Regions from separate parts of the Arthrobacter sp. 01L42 genome, predicted to be linked through region 2. Evidence: riboswitches for the same ligand, from Rfam matches in the RefSeq annotation. Region 2 holds a riboswitch; the other holds the start of a gene.
The links. Region 2 has a riboswitch for glycine ahead of gcvP (aminomethyl-transferring glycine dehydrogenase). Riboswitches for the same ligand answer to the same signal wherever they lie in the genome.
Positions count from the first base shown of each region.

Region 1: another riboswitch for glycine. It lies ahead of gcvP (aminomethyl-transferring glycine dehydrogenase); the one in region 2 lies ahead of gcvP (aminomethyl-transferring glycine dehydrogenase).

Region 1 covers NZ_JBFTSL010000006.1:112,317-119,810, reverse strand. Annotated here, with positions in the region: gene AC1DN2_RS06960 (hypothetical protein) at 1,126-2,676, shown strand; gene AC1DN2_RS06955 (hypothetical protein) at 2,840-3,196, opposite strand; partial or broken gene AC1DN2_RS06950 (SDR family oxidoreductase) at 3,221-3,751, shown strand; gene AC1DN2_RS06945 (hypothetical protein) at 3,886-4,653, opposite strand; glycine riboswitch at 5,149-5,246, shown strand; glycine riboswitch at 5,248-5,355, shown strand; gene gcvP (aminomethyl-transferring glycine dehydrogenase) at 5,408-7,494, shown strand, end outside.
Region 2 covers NZ_JBFTSL010000026.1:3,836-11,329, reverse strand. Annotated here, with positions in the region: gene AC1DN2_RS19065 (sigma-70 family RNA polymerase sigma factor) at 1-55, shown strand, start outside; gene AC1DN2_RS19060 (Dps family protein) at 222-701, shown strand; gene AC1DN2_RS19055 (MFS transporter) at 871-2,457, opposite strand; gene AC1DN2_RS19050 (TetR/AcrR family transcriptional regulator) at 2,525-3,064, shown strand; glycine riboswitch at 3,331-3,429, shown strand; glycine riboswitch at 3,431-3,545, shown strand; gene gcvP (aminomethyl-transferring glycine dehydrogenase) at 3,585-6,506, shown strand; gene gcvT (glycine cleavage system aminomethyltransferase GcvT) at 6,519-7,494, shown strand, end outside.

The DNA of each region.
Region 1 (7,494 bases), on a different contig from region 2:
GGATTCACGAGATGGCAAATCGAGCGGGACGTGAAATCAAAAAGTGGGCTCGATTTTGACGGTCCGGCCTACCGGTCGTGGTTGAAGTCGCTCGACGCAAGTGTCTGGGAACGTCCCGTTGAACAGGCCGGACCCGAGCTCGCCCTGGACCTAGATGACAGGCTAGAGGCGGCCAGCAGGGACTGGCGCGATCGGCGGCATAATGCCTCCACCGCGATGAAGTTGGTGCAGGAAACGTATCTGTCGGCTCTGGCCCAATGTTCTCAGGCGGACTCAATCCGCTTTGGCGAGCTCTGGAGTCGGGAGCGCATGCAAGCCACTACTCAGCAACTCGCAAATCTAGCCAGTACCAGAGGCGGCTTGGGCCGCCTGGACGGGGCTGACCTCGTTGCCTATCTGGGGAAGCGATCGCGGGCACGACGGAGCAATCGACTCGCGGCATTGGGGGTCGAAGACAGCGCCATCTCCGTCGTTATGGATGCAGCGAGTATTCCCACAGTTGACGTCCCTCGGGGGAAGATCCGTTGCATCGTTGGTCCATTCGGCATTGGGAAGTCAGAGGCGGCTGAGCAGTGGCATAGAACTCGATTCGAGGACTGCCTCCATAACCCGGACGCTCCGATCCCGGTGTGGCTCCACGTTCGCGACATCAACGGCAATCTCACTGCGGTCTTCGACAGAGAAGCGGGTAGTCAGACAGTGGCCGGCGCCCGAGGATTAGCGGTTGTTATCGATGGATTGGATGAGACAGATAGTTCGGCCGCCGAGAACATTTTGAACGATTCTCGCGTATTTCTTGCTAGCAGCCCACGTTCATCAGTCCTGCTAACTACACGTCCGGGTGTGGTCGGTATGCGCGATGGCGAGGAAGTTCCTGTCCCACCTCTGACGAACGAGGATGCAGCCAGCCTCGTTGACGCCGCATCTGGGGAATCACGCAATAGCTACTACCGGCTTCCGGGGCCCCTCAGGGAGAGTGTACGCCGACCGCTATTTGCCATCGCCGCGGGAAGGGCGCTAGCGGGCGGCGATGCGCCTCTTAGCGCTGCCGGCCTGTTGAGCCAGATAGTTGAGAAGGCCCTTCGGAGGGGGCAGGAGCGGACGCGAATTGAATCGCAGCATATAGTGGCCAATCTGACTGAGTTGGCCGTCCGGCTGACAAACGATCCGTCTGAAAGCCGCGTTCTCGATTACTCGACACGTGCAGTCGCGGAGGCATCACGCCTTGTTTCGGCGGACTCTGAAGGAGGGTGCCAGTTCAGTCTTGCCATTATCCAACAATGGTTCGCAGCTCAGGCCCTTATCAGCGATCCTGCTAGGGCAGAAGATGCTTTCCGCGACCAGGTGGCCTTTGGCCGATGGCGGTGGGCCATCGCGATCGTTATTGCCGCCGGATCGAATTCGAACGTGGACAGATTTCTAAGCCGTGCCATGATGTGCAATCCAGGCGCTGCTTCGTGGCTCCTGGATCAAGCAAGCGTCTCCTCTATTAGCCGTCCCGCCGCCGCGCCGCCGCCATTGATCGAAGTACAGTCTCGCCTTCTCAAATCCGGCCGCTCCTGGGCGGATGCGTTGGGACCGCTGGCTTCAAAGGTGCTCCCAGTTAACCCGCCAGAGCATGGTGGCCTCAGGCTGGGCGTTCGACTCGAGGCGGACGGCATCGCCTATTCATGGTCCAGGGAACCACAAGAATCGGATTCAACCACTACCTTGCCCACTTCGGTGCAACTCTTCGGGGCGGACGATGACAGTTGGTCGGGCATGACCTGGAAGAGATTCGGACACGACGCAGCTTGGCCTTGGAACTTCGTGCGATCCGACATCAACGAGAAATTAGAGACCACAATGCGCACGTCCGCGCTCCTCGGCGGTACATCCGGGGTGTGGGCGGACGAAGCCGCCTACAAGTTCTGCCGCGCTTGGGCTGATCAGCGCACGGTTTTCCACAAACCGATAGAGTGCGGCGGACTGATCCAGCTCCTCGACGGGCTATTGAAGGACGACCCGGATATCGTCATACAGGCACCCCGAGCCCCAGCCCTGGAGGCTAGGTGGTTGCGCGACTACCTAGGACAACAGCCGGGCGGCGTTCTGCATAGGCCCCTCCCAACACCGGATGTGCAGGCGCCAGACAGCGGATGGGTGTGGGGTGTCTATAGCCAAGAGCGCCTTCTAGAATACGCCGTGGAGCTGTATGGCAGAGCATGCCTAGCCTACGAAGAATTGTGTTCTCACACATTTCGGAAGTTCGATTGGGCCTTGTCACTACTTTCCCAGCGACCAATAAGTGTGGTCGGGGTGCTCAGAATTGGCCACAGGACCGGCTGGGACGGGGCGCCCGCCGTTAGCTTCCGGGTGCTTCCCACGAAACTCATGAAACAGGCCACTACGGATTCCCCGCATGACTGGATGATGTCGAGGACAGGACGCTGTGCCCTGAGGTTCGAGATCGAACAAGAGGAGTGGGGCTTCGAGCCAGAGATTGGAATCAGCAACGAGGCGCTCAACGAGTGGATGCAGACCGCCCGAGCATCGTCGCCATTCGTGCGTTTCTCCAGCGTTGGCTCTTTGCTAGAAACCAACCACGATAGAGCGTCGAGTGAAATCGCCCTGAATTGGCTTGCCGATGACCTGAAAGCAATTGGTATGTTCTCCGGCAACGCACGCATTGACTAACCCAGGTCCGCTGAGAGTTAGAGCGCCTTCCTATAGTGGGCGCCAGATTTCCTGCTCAGCAACATGAATGTCCTGCTGCGAAATTACGCCGGGTCCATCATCGGCGGTTGCAAAGACTTCTTGGATGCTTGCCCTGGTCGAACCGGCTGCACCGATTCGCCGTCTACGCCTCCCGCAGCACACCAACCGCGGCCACCAAATACGGCACCGGATCCGGGTCCGTCCCCGCGGCCCACTGCATCCAGGCCTCGAACGTCGCGCCGATCAGCGCTGCGCACAGATACCCCGCGATATCCTCGCGCACCCCGGCCGAAACCAGGTACGTCCGCGTCCTCTCCCGCTGCGGCACAAGGGACTCGTAGCTCCGGCTCGCCAGCTCGGGGTGTTCGGGGATCAGCCGGAGCCGGCCCCGCGTGACCGCCAGGTCCGGCAGAACAGAAACCTCGGCGACCGCAGCCTCGCGCAGGCCCGCCAGGACGTCGCTGTCGGCCCCGCCGGCAGCGCGGGCTGACTCCAGCACCCGGCCGGAGGCCTCGTCTACGGGCTTGCGGCCGCCGGCGGACGCATCGACGCCTTGGCGAACGTGGCCGGCATCATGGACAACTTCGCCCCGATCTACGAAGTGGACGACGACACCTGGGACCGCGTCTTCCGGATCAACGTCACCGCCCTCATGCGCCTGACCCGCGCGGTGGTGCCGCTGATGCTGGACGCCGGGACCGGCTCCGTGGTCAACGTCGCCTCCGAGGCCGGCCTGCGCGGGTCCGCCGCCGGCGCCGCCTACACCGCGTCCAAGCACGCCGTCGTGGGCCTGACCAAGAACTCGGCCGCGATGTACGGGCCGAAGGGCCTGCGCTTCAACGCCGTGGCCCCCGGCCCCACCATCACCAACATCGTGGCCACCTGGGGATCCCAGCTCGCGGCCGAACGCCTCGGCCCGCTGATGCAGGCCACCGTCCCCACCCCCGCCACCGCCGCGCAGCTCGCCGCGTCCATCACCTTCCTGCTCAGCGACGACGGCACCAACATCAACGGCGCCATCCTCGCCTCCGACGGCGGCTGGTCCGCGCTGTAGGGGAGCGGCACCCCACGCAAGCGGACGACGGCGGGAAGTCCCGCCGTCGTCCGCTGGATCGGGATCAAATCCGTGATTGCACCATCGGATCCGCTGGTGCAATCACGTCCACACATCGCGGGTGAGCCCGGATTTTACGTGGACGGGAAGGTGGGCACGTCCGGCCACCGGCGGGCGGCAATGGATTTGGCACCCAGCCCTGCCAACGCGATGACCAGAGCCAGCAAGATTTTGGGAGGTGCTCCGCCCGCGGGTCCAAGCGTTACCGCCAGGATTTGCCGACTCATCAACAGCATCTCCTGCAGGTCGCCAGCCAGGATACGAGTCCCCAGGACGTAGTTGACCGAGATGAACAGGGCGGGAACAAACCACAACAGGGCAAGGTTCACGGCCCACACCGCGGTCCGCCGCGCAGGACGAAGGCCGCACCATGCCAGGGCGCCACCAACGAGGACGGCGGGAATCCAGAGAGCGATTGACGGCACTGCGACGGGGACGTTGATGTGCCCAACGAAGCCGACAACCCACTCCACCGTCCACGAAGCGAACGGCACCGCCACGAGTCCGGCGCCCAATGCCGCCAGGCTCCGGGTCCTTGAACAGAGCAGCAGGTGCGCCACGAGGGCAGCAGCGAGGGATGCGGTCACGCCCGCGAGCAGCCCGGCGAAGTACAGGCTCGCCATTGTTCCGCCCGCCAAGCCGCCGTCGAGCACTGTGAAGGACTGGACGGCAGCCGTGAACTGGACCACAAGAACGCCGGCTGCCGCGCACCACGTCACCAGTCGCCGTCGGGCGGGGGACCAGATGCGCACCGCGAGTCCGGCCGCTGCACCTCCTACGGTGAGGAGGGCTACGATCGTGGTGAGTTCGTACTGGCTTAGCGGCAGTAACGACACAGGCATCTGGTCTGGAACGACCTCTGCGCCCCACAAGTTCTGCAACGGGAGCTGTGCGCCGGATACCAGCCATGGGCCCAAGCCGAGCAATCCTGCGAGGATCCCGATCAGCCACCCCCAAGCGGCATCCCCGGCGGGAGTCCTGCTTGGTGGTCTGCTGGGAGCTGCCTGTTCCATCGCTTGATCCGGAAGGCTCACGGAGGCTCCTTGCGTATGAGCGCTCTGGGAGGGACGCGCATGAAAATGTAAAGTATCCCGTTTAGAATAATGCACCGAATGGACTAACCCCCTGGGTCCGATCCACGAGGTGGACGACGACCTCTGGGACCGCGTGTTCCGGATCAACGACACGGCCCTCATGCGCCTCACCCACGCAAGCGGACGACGGCGAAGAGCTCCCGCCGTCGTCCGCGGGACAGCGACTCAATTGAAATAAATTTTGCATCCTGCCCGGGAACCGGATAAATTGTGAGCTGTGTCACCGACCAGTGGCACAGCTTATGATCTGCGGCGGGAGAGTCCTGCCGGTACGTTCAGCAGGCGCCGTAGGAGCAAATCCTCCCCAGGAATCTCTCAGGCCCACGTACCGCCGCGGCAAGGCAACTCTGGAAAGCAGTCCGGGCAACCGGGCTCACCGACGGTGCAAGTGGCGCGCTGCTATCAGCAGGGCAAAACGGAAACTCTCAGGTCCAATACAGAGCGGGGAGGAACCCGAATCATCGTGGCGTCTTGATGCCACCTGAATTATGGAGTTCCTCTCATGACGGTTCAATCGTCCCCGTCCACCTTCGCAGACCGCCACATCGGCGCCCGCCGCCAGGCCGACATCGACACCATGCTCAAGGCCGTCGGCTACGACAGCGTTGATGGCCTCGTTGACAACGCGGTCCCCGATTCCATCCGCCAGGAAAAGCCCCTCACCCTGGACAGCGCCCTCAGCGAAGTCCAGGTGCTGGCCGAACTGCGCAAGCTCGCCTACAAGAACAAGACGGCCGTGCAGATGATCGGCCAGGGCTACTACGACACCGTCACCCCGCCGGTGATCCGCCGCAACATCCTCGAAGCCCCCGCCTGGTACACCGCCTACACCCCGTACCAGCCGGAGATCTCCCAGGGCCGGCTCGAGGCGCTGCTGAACTTCCAGACCATGGTCCAGGACCTCACCGCGCTCCCGGTCGCCAATGCGTCCCTCCTGGACGAGGCCACCGCGGTTGCCGAGGCCGTGCTTCTCATGCGCCGCGCCAACAAAAACAAGTCCGCTGCCGGGGCCAAGACCGTCCTCGACGCCGACTGCCTCCCGCAGACCATTGCCATCGTCAGGGGCCGAGCGGAGGCGCTGGGCTTCGAGGTGCAGGTCGCTGACCTCTCCGCCGGTCTGCCCGACGGCGACATCAACGGTCTCGTCCTCCAGCAGCCGGGCGTCTCCGGCCGGGTGTGGGACCAGTCCGGCGTGATCGCGGAGGCCAAAGAACGCGGCGCACTGGTCACCGTGGCGGCGGATCTGCTTGCCCTGACCCTGATCACCCCTCCGGGCGAGCAGGGCGCGGACATCGCCGTCGGATCCACCCAGCGCCTGGGCGTGCCGCTGTTCTTCGGCGGCCCGCACGCCGCGTACATGGCGGTGCGCGAGGGCATGGAACGCACGCTCCCCGGCCGCATCGTCGGCGTCTCCAAGGACAACGCCGGTGTCCCGGCCTACCGCCTGGCCCTGCAGACCCGCGAGCAGCACATCCGCCGTGAGAAGGCCACGTCCAACATCTGCACCGCCCAGGCGCTGCTGGCCATCGTGTCCTCGTTTTACGCCGTTTACCACGGCCCCGACGGGCTGAAGGCGATCGCCCAGACCGTCCACAACAACACCCGCGCCCTTGCCGCCACGCTGAAGATCGTCGGCCGGGAACTGGTGAGCGACTCCTTCTTCGACACCCTCACGGTCCGCGTGCCCGGCAAGGCCGCCAAGGTCATCGCCGCCGCCGAGGCCCGGGGCATCAACCTGCGGCTCATCGACGCGGACACAGTTGGCGTGTCCGTCGATGAAACCACGACGCCGGAGGTCCTCTCCGCGGTCGTCGTCGCCTTTGGCGCCGGCCCGGTGGTGGAGGCCAAGGGCTTCGAACTGCCCGAGACGGTGCTGCGCACCTCCGACTTCCTGCAGCACCCGGTGTTCAACACGCACCGCTCCGAAACCCAGCTGCTGCGCTACATCCGCAAGCTCTCGGACCGCGACCTCGCCCTGGACCGCACCATGATCCCGCTGGGCTCCTGCACCATGAAGCTGAACGCCACGGCCGAGATGGAAGCCATCTCCTGGCCGGAGTTCGCCTCCATCCACCCGTTCGCGCCGGACTCCCAGACCGAGGGCTGGCGGGAACTCATCAGCGGCCTCGAAGCTGACCTCGCCGAAATCACGGGCTATGACCAGGTCTCCATCCAGCCGAACGCCGGCTCCCAGGGCGAGCTCGCCGGCCTGCTGGCCATCCGCGGCTACCACCACTCCCGCGGGGAGGCCCAGCGCAACGTCTGCCTGATCCCGGCCTCCGCGCACGGCACCAACGCCGCCTCCGCCGTGCTGGCCGGCATGAAGGTCGTGGTCGTGGCCACGGCTTCGGACGGCACGATCGACCACGCGGACCTGACGGCCAAGATCGAGCTGCACAAGGATGCGCTGTCCTGCATCATGATCACCTACCCGTCCACCCACGGTGTGTACGACACAGACGTCCGCGAGGTCTGCGACTCCGTGCATGCGGCCGGTGGGCAGGTCTACGTCGACGGCGCCAACCTCAACGCCCTCGTCGGGCTGGCCCAGCCGGGCAAGTTTGGCGGTGACGTCTCGCACCTGAACCT
Region 2 (7,494 bases):
CGGCATCACACGGGCCGTGTTCCCGCGTGGGCCCATCCTCAACGAGGCCGTCTAAACCGCCCCCAAAACGGTTAGTAAGCCGACTTAGTAAGCTGACCGAGAAATTCCTCCCAGAAGCGTCGCGGCCCGGCGCCGCGCTGCGGTAGCGTCGGAAGCATCGGCCGGGGTGCCAGCAATGGCATGCGCGGCCCGCACGGCACCGGTTCTATCGAGGAGGATTCATGAAAGCATCACCAACATTGACGACCAACCTGCAGGCAGTACTGGTGGACCTGATCGAACTCCACGTTCAGGGCAAGCAGGCACACTGGAACATCGTCGGGACCAACTTCAGGGACCTTCACCTCCAGCTGGATGAAATCATCGACGCCGCCCGGGGATTCGCGGATGACCTTGCCGAGCGCATGCGTGCCCTCCACGCCCTCCCGGACGGCCGAAGCTCCACGGTTTCCAAGTCCACCGCACTGGCCGAGTTCCCGAAGGGCCTGATCAACACGAAGGACGCCATCGAGCGGATTGTCGCCGCGCTTGAGGCGGCCGTCGGCACCATGCGCAAGGTCCATGACGAAGTGGACGAGGAAGATCCCACCACCGCGGATCTGCTGCACGAGTTCATCGCCAAGTTTGAGCAGTACGCCTGGATGGTGAATGCCGAGACCATGCGGGCCACTGCCAGCGTGACCACCCCGGACAGCAAGTAGGAACTGGCTCCCACCAGCCCCCCCAAAAAAACAGCAGCGTCCGGCGCCGGGTATCCTCCCGGCGCCGGACGCTGCTGTTTAAGGGCTGGACCCCCCTGGGTGCTGACGACTGCTGCTGACGACGGCGTGACGCTGACGGCGGCGTGACGCTGACGGCGGCCGCTGAGCCCTATTGGGCCTTCGGCACCGACCGCAGGACGACGGCGGCCAGGACGCAGGCCCCGGACATCAGGACCAGTGCAATGGACGCAGTGACGTGCACGCCCGAGTCGAAGGCGGTGCGCGCGGCCGCCGTCACCGCCTCGGCCAGGGGCGCCGGAAGCATCCGGGCCAGATCCACAGCGCCGGCCAGGGTTTCACCGGCCTGGCTGGTGGCCGCCGCCGGGGCGAGTTCGGACACGCCCGCGGGAAGCCGGAGATTGCCCTGGTAGGAGGCCGTCAGGATTGAGCCGAGAATCGCCGTACCCAGCAGGGACCCCACTTCGTAGCCGGTCTCGGAGATAGCGGCGGCTGCCCCTGCCTTATCGGCGGGCGCCGCGCCCAGGATCAGGTCATTGGAGATCGTCTCCGCGGCCCCCACCCCCAGGCAGAGCACCAGCAGGGCGGCAAGGAGCAGCGACGGGCCCTGGCTGTGGTCGCCGAATGCCACCACGAAATAGCCCGCCGCGCTCAGCAGCAGGCCGCCGGCCACCACAAAGCCGGGCCGCACCTTGCGCACCAGCGGGACCACGAGCAGCCCCGCTACAACCGTGGCGATGAGGGCCGGGACCATGGCGACGCCGGAGGCCGAGGGGGACTGGCCCTCCAGCAGCTGCAGGTGCTGGGCCAGGAAGAGAATGAAGCCGTTGAAGGAGAACAGTGCCAGGACGTTGGCCACAATGGCCGTACTGAAGATCCGGTTGCCAAACAGGCTGACGTCGAGCATCGGCGCGGTGCTGTGGTCTGTCCTGTGGATACGGGCAAGCGCGCGTTGCCGCCGGATGAACACATAGCCCATGAGCAGGCCGGTTCCGATGCTCGCGAAGGCCTCGGGAGCCGGCCCGTGGGTGGCAAGGGCTTTGATCCCGTAGACCACCGGCACCATGACCAGCAGGGACAGGGCAATGCTGGGCACGTCCACCCGGCCCGGCTTCGGATCGCGGGATTCCGGGATCAGGGCCGGCCCGAGCAGCAGCAGCGGCAGGATGATCGGCACCGCGACCAGCAGGACGGCGCCCCACCAGAAGTGTTCCACCAGCCAGCCGCCGACAATCGGGCCGAGGGCGGCGCCGCCGGAGAAGCCGGCGGCCCAGATTGCCACCGCCAGCCTGCGCCGGTTGGGCTGCGGAAAGATGTTCCGGATCAGCGACAGCGTGGATGGCATCAGCATGGCGCCGAACAGGCCAAGCCCGGCGCGGCCGGCGATCAGCCATTCCGCACTCGGCGCGAACGCCGTCACGGCGGACACCGCGGCAAAGCCTGCGCTGCCCACGAACAGCAGCCGGCGCCGGCCGATCCTGTCGCCCAGGGAACCCATCGCGACCAGGAGTCCGGCCAGGACCAGGGGGTAGGCGTCGACGATCCAGAGCAGTTCGACGCCGGAGGCGGTCAGGCTGCTGGCGATGGCCGGCAGGGCGAACGTGAGCGCGGTGTTGTCCACGGCCACGAGCAGGACGGGGAACATCAGCAGGGCCAGCGCCACCCAGTCACGCCACGGTGCCCGGGGCCCGGTGGCCGCAGGAGTGCTGGTGGCTACGGTGATCGATGAAATGCTCATGAGAATAACTGTACCGTCTGGACGGTACAGTTAAGAAATGCGCGCGCGGACAGGCATGATGGGAGGCATGCCCAGGAAACCCGTCGCCCGCGAGGCCGTCCTCGATGCCTTCGAATCCCTGCTCATCGAAGTCGGTGAACGCGCCGCGACGCTGGACGCCGTCGCGCGCCGGGCCGGCGTCTCCAAGGGCGGCCTGCTCTACCATTTCCCGACCAAAGAGGCCATGATCGCGGTCCTGCTGGAACGGCTGGACCGGCTTCTGGCTGCGGATGTTGCGGCCATGGCGGCAGCCCCGGAAGGGGCGGCGGCGTACTTCATCAAGTCCTCGGTGTGGGCGGACACGCCCATGGACCGGGTCTTCGTGGCGGCTACGCGGCTCGCCGAGGTGGCGCACGGGGAAACCCTCCGCCGCTTCGCCGCCGGCCAGGCGAGCTGGCTGGAACTGCTGGCGGCCGACGTCGGGCCCGCCATGGCGAAGGCCGTCCTGTGCATGGGGGACGGGCTGTACTTCAACGCCATGCTGGCGCGGGGTCCCGGCGGGCCGCCGCCGGAAGTCGAGGCGGACGTCCAGAGCCTCCTGGCCGCCGTCGAGCGCCTGCGCGGCTGAAGCCCACACCCACACCCACCCCTACTCCCCGCCGACCCCCCCTTACTCCCCGCCGAATTCGCCGGAAGCGTTCGAGTACGCCGGAAAGTTGCGGCGACTCCGGGCGTTTCCGGCGAAATCGCGCCGCCGGATTGGCCGCCGGGTGGCTCGTGGCCCGTAACCTGGGTCCGCCGCCGGGAGGGAGTTTGCGGACGCGCGCTCGGCATAGGACAATGAGAGCTGTGACTGTTGTCACCCCCGATTGAACACCCAATTAAATACGCCTTTGATCTGCGGCGGGAGAGTCCTGCAAGTAGGTACAAGCAGGCGCCGTAGGAGCAAACCCTCCCCAGGAATCTCTCAGGCCCATGTACCGCCGCGGCAAGGCATCTCTGGAAAGTAGCAGGCGTGTCCCGGACATGCTGTGCTCACCGACGGTGCAAGCGGAGCCCTGAAACGCGGGCTGCGCGGAAACTCTCAGGTCCAATACAGAGCGGGGAGGAACCCGAATCAATGTGGCGTACCCTGCGCCGCCTGAGTTATGGAGTTCCTTGTGACTGTTACCCCAGCCTCCACGTCCTTCGTTGACCGGCATATCGGCGCGCGCCGCCAGGCCGACGTCGACGCCATGCTGAAGGCTGTCGGCTACGACACCGTCGACGCCCTGGTGGACACCGCCGTTCCGAAGGACATCCGCCAGGACGCCGACCTCGCGCTCGCCGCGGCCCTGAGCGAGGTCGAAGTCCTCGCCGAGCTGCGCAAGCTGGCGTCGAAGAACAAAACCGCCGTGCAGATGATCGGGCAGGGCTACTACGACACGCTCACCCCGCCGGTGATCCGCCGCAACATCCTCGAAGCCCCGGCCTGGTACACCGCGTACACGCCCTACCAGCCGGAGATCTCGCAGGGCCGGCTCGAGGCGCTGCTGAACTTCCAGACCATGGTCCAGGACCTCGTCGGCCTGCCGATCGCCAACGCCTCCCTGCTGGATGAAGCCACCGCCGTGGCCGAGGCCGTGCTGATGATGCGCCGCGCGAATAAGAACAAGACGGCGCACGACGGCAAGACCGTCCTCGACGCCGACTGCCTGCCCCAGACCATCGCGATCGTCAAGGGCCGAGCGGAGGCGCTGGGCTTCGAGGTCGAGGTCGCCGACCTCTCCAAGGGCCTGCCCGACGGCGTCATCAACGGCGTCGTCCTGCAGCAGCCGGGCGTCTCCGGCCGCGTGTTCGACCACACCGCCGTGATCGCCGACGCCAAGGAACGCGGCGCCCTCGTCACCGTCGCGGCAGATCTCCTCTCCCTGACCCTGATCACGTCCCCGGGCGAGCAGGGCGCTGACATCGCCGTCGGATCCGCCCAGCGCTTCGGCGTGCCGCTGTTCTTCGGCGGACCGCACGCTGCCTACATGGCCGTCCAGAAGGGGCTCGAGCGCTCCATGCCCGGCCGCCTCGTGGGTGTCTCCAAGGACAACGCCGGCGTTCCCGCCTACCGCCTGGCCCTGCAGACCCGCGAGCAGCATATCCGCCGCGAGAAAGCCACCTCCAACATCTGCACCGCCCAGGCCCTGCTGGCCATCGTGGCTTCCTTCTACGCCGTCTACCACGGCCCGGACGGGCTGAAGGCAATCGCCCAGTCGGTCCACGTCCACGCGAAGACCATCGCCGCCTCCCTGAAGGCCGCCGGCCTGGATGTGCTGCACACCTCCTTCTTCGACACCATCACCGTCTCCGTGCCGGGCCGGGCAGCTGAGATCATCGCGGCAGCCGACGCCAAGGGCGTCAACCTGCGCGCCATCGACGCCGACACCGTCGGCATCTCCGCCGACGAGGCCACGACGGTTGCCGTCGTCGCCGACGTCATAGCCGCGTTCGGCGCGTCCGTGACTGCCGCGGCTGCAGGCACGGACACTGCGTTCGGCCTGGACCCCGCCGTCGAGCGCACCTCCGACTACCTGCAGCACCCGGTGTTCAACACGCACCGTTCCGAGACCCAGTTGCTGCGCTACATCCGTCGCCTCTCGGACCGCGACCTTGCCCTGGACCGGACCATGATCCCGCTGGGCTCGTGCACCATGAAGCTGAACGCCACCGCCGAGATGGAAGCCATCTCCTGGCCGGAGTTCGCCTCCATCCACCCGTTCGCCCCGGAATCCCAGACCGCCGGCTGGCGTGAACTGATCGAGGACCTCGAAGGCCAGCTGACCGAGATCACCGGCTACGACCAGGTCTCCATCCAGCCCAACGCCGGTTCCCAGGGCGAGCTCGCCGGGCTGCTGGCGATCCGCGGCTACCACCTCTCCCGCGGGGAGGCCCAGCGCAACGTCTGCCTGATCCCGGCCTCCGCGCACGGCACCAACGCCGCCTCCGCCGTGCTGGCCGGCATGAAGGTCGTGGTCGTGGCCACGGCTTCGGACGGCACGATCGACCACGCGGACCTGACCGCCAAGATCGAGCTGCACAAGGACGCGCTGTCCTGCATCATGATCACCTACCCGTCCACGCACGGGGTGTACGACGCCGATGTCCGCGAGGTATGCGACGCGGTCCACGCCGCCGGCGGCCAGGTCTACATCGACGGCGCCAACCTCAACGCCCTGGTCGGGCTGGCCCAGCCCGGCATGTTCGGCGGCGACGTCTCGCACCTGAACCTGCACAAGACCTTCTGCATCCCGCACGGCGGCGGCGGACCGGGCGTCGGCCCGGTCGCGGCCAAGGCGCACCTGGCCCCGTTCATGCCGGGCAACGCTGCTGATCCCGCCAACGGCGCCGACGGCACCCCGATCTCCGCCTCCCGCTACGGCTCGGCCGGCGTGCTGCCGATCTCCTGGGCCTACGTGAAGCTGATGGGCGGCCGCGGCCTCACCGAGGCGACCAAGTCCGCGCTGCTCGCGGCGAACTACATCGCGGCCCGCCTCAACGACTCCTTCCCGGTGCTCTACACCGGCGAAGGCGGCCTGGTGGCCCACGAGTGCATCCTGGACCTGCGCGAACTCACGGCCAAGACCGGCGTGACCGCCGAGGACGTGGCCAAGCGCCTGATCGACTACGGCTTCCACGCCCCCACCCTGGCGTTCCCGGTGGCCGGCACCCTGATGGTGGAGCCCACCGAATCCGAGGACCTGGGCGAGATCGACCGCTTCATCACGGCCATGGTCGCCATCCGCGCCGAGATCGACCAGGTGGCCAACGGCGATTTCACCGTGGAGCACAGCCCGCTGCGCAACGCCCCGCACACCGCCGCTGCCGTGATCAGCACCGACTGGACCCGCGAGTACCCGCGTGAGCAGGCCGTCTTCCCGGTCCACACGCTCAAGCAGGACAAGTACTTCCCGCCCGTCGGCCGCATCGACGGCGCAGCCGGGGACCGCAACCTGATCTGCTCGTGCCCTCCCCTCGAGGCCTTCGAAGAAGACACAGCAGTCCACTCCGACGACTCCGCCAACTCCGCCTCTGACAACTAGGGACAGCCAACGATGACTGAGAACTACACGGCTCTGTACGAAGAGCACAAGAAGCTCGGCGCCTCCTTCACGGACTTCGGCGGTTGGCAGATGCCGCTGAAGTACAGCTCGGAACTAGCCGAGCACCACGCCGTCCGCAAGTCCGCGGGCCTGTTCGACCTCTCCCACATGGGCGAAGTCTGGGTCACCGGCCCCGACGCCGCAGCCTTCCTGGACTACGCCCTGGTCGGCAAGATCTCGGCGATGGCCATCGGCAAGGCCAAGTACTCGCTGATCTGCAACGAGGACGGCGGCATCATCGATGACCTCATCACCTACCGCCGCGGCGACCAGAAATTCCTTGTGGTCCCCAATGCGGGCAACGCGAAGGTCGTCGCCGCGGCCCTGGCCGAGCGCGTCGGTTCCGGAAAGGACGGCGGATTCGACGTCACCGTCCAGGACGCCTCTGCTGAGACCTCGCTGATCGCCGTGCAGGGACCCAAGGCCCAGGAGATCCTGCTGCGCCTGGTCCCCGCCGCGCAGCACGAGCTCGTCACCGGCCTGAAGTACTACGCCGCCGTGGACGTCCCGTTCATGTTCGCTGGAGCCAGCCAGGACCTCCTGCTGGCCCGCACCGGCTACACCGGCGAAGACGGCTTCGAGATCTTTGTCGCGAACGACGCCGCCGCCGCCCTCTGGCAGGCGCTCGTCGCCATCGCAGAGGACGGCGAGCTGACCCCCGCCGGGCTCGCGTCCCGCGATTCGCTCCGTCTCGAGGCCGGCATGCCGCTTTACGGCAACGAGCTCTCCCTGGAGGGCGATCCGTTCGCCGCCGGCCTGGGCCCCGTCGTCGCCCTGTCCAAGGAAGGCGACTTCATCGGCAAGGCCGCCTTGGCCGCCAAGAAGGAAACCGGCGCCGGCGCCACGACGGGCCGCAAGCTCGTCGGGCTCAAGGGCCTCGGGCGCCGGGCCGGCCGCGGCCACTACCCGGTCCTCAAGGACGGCAACG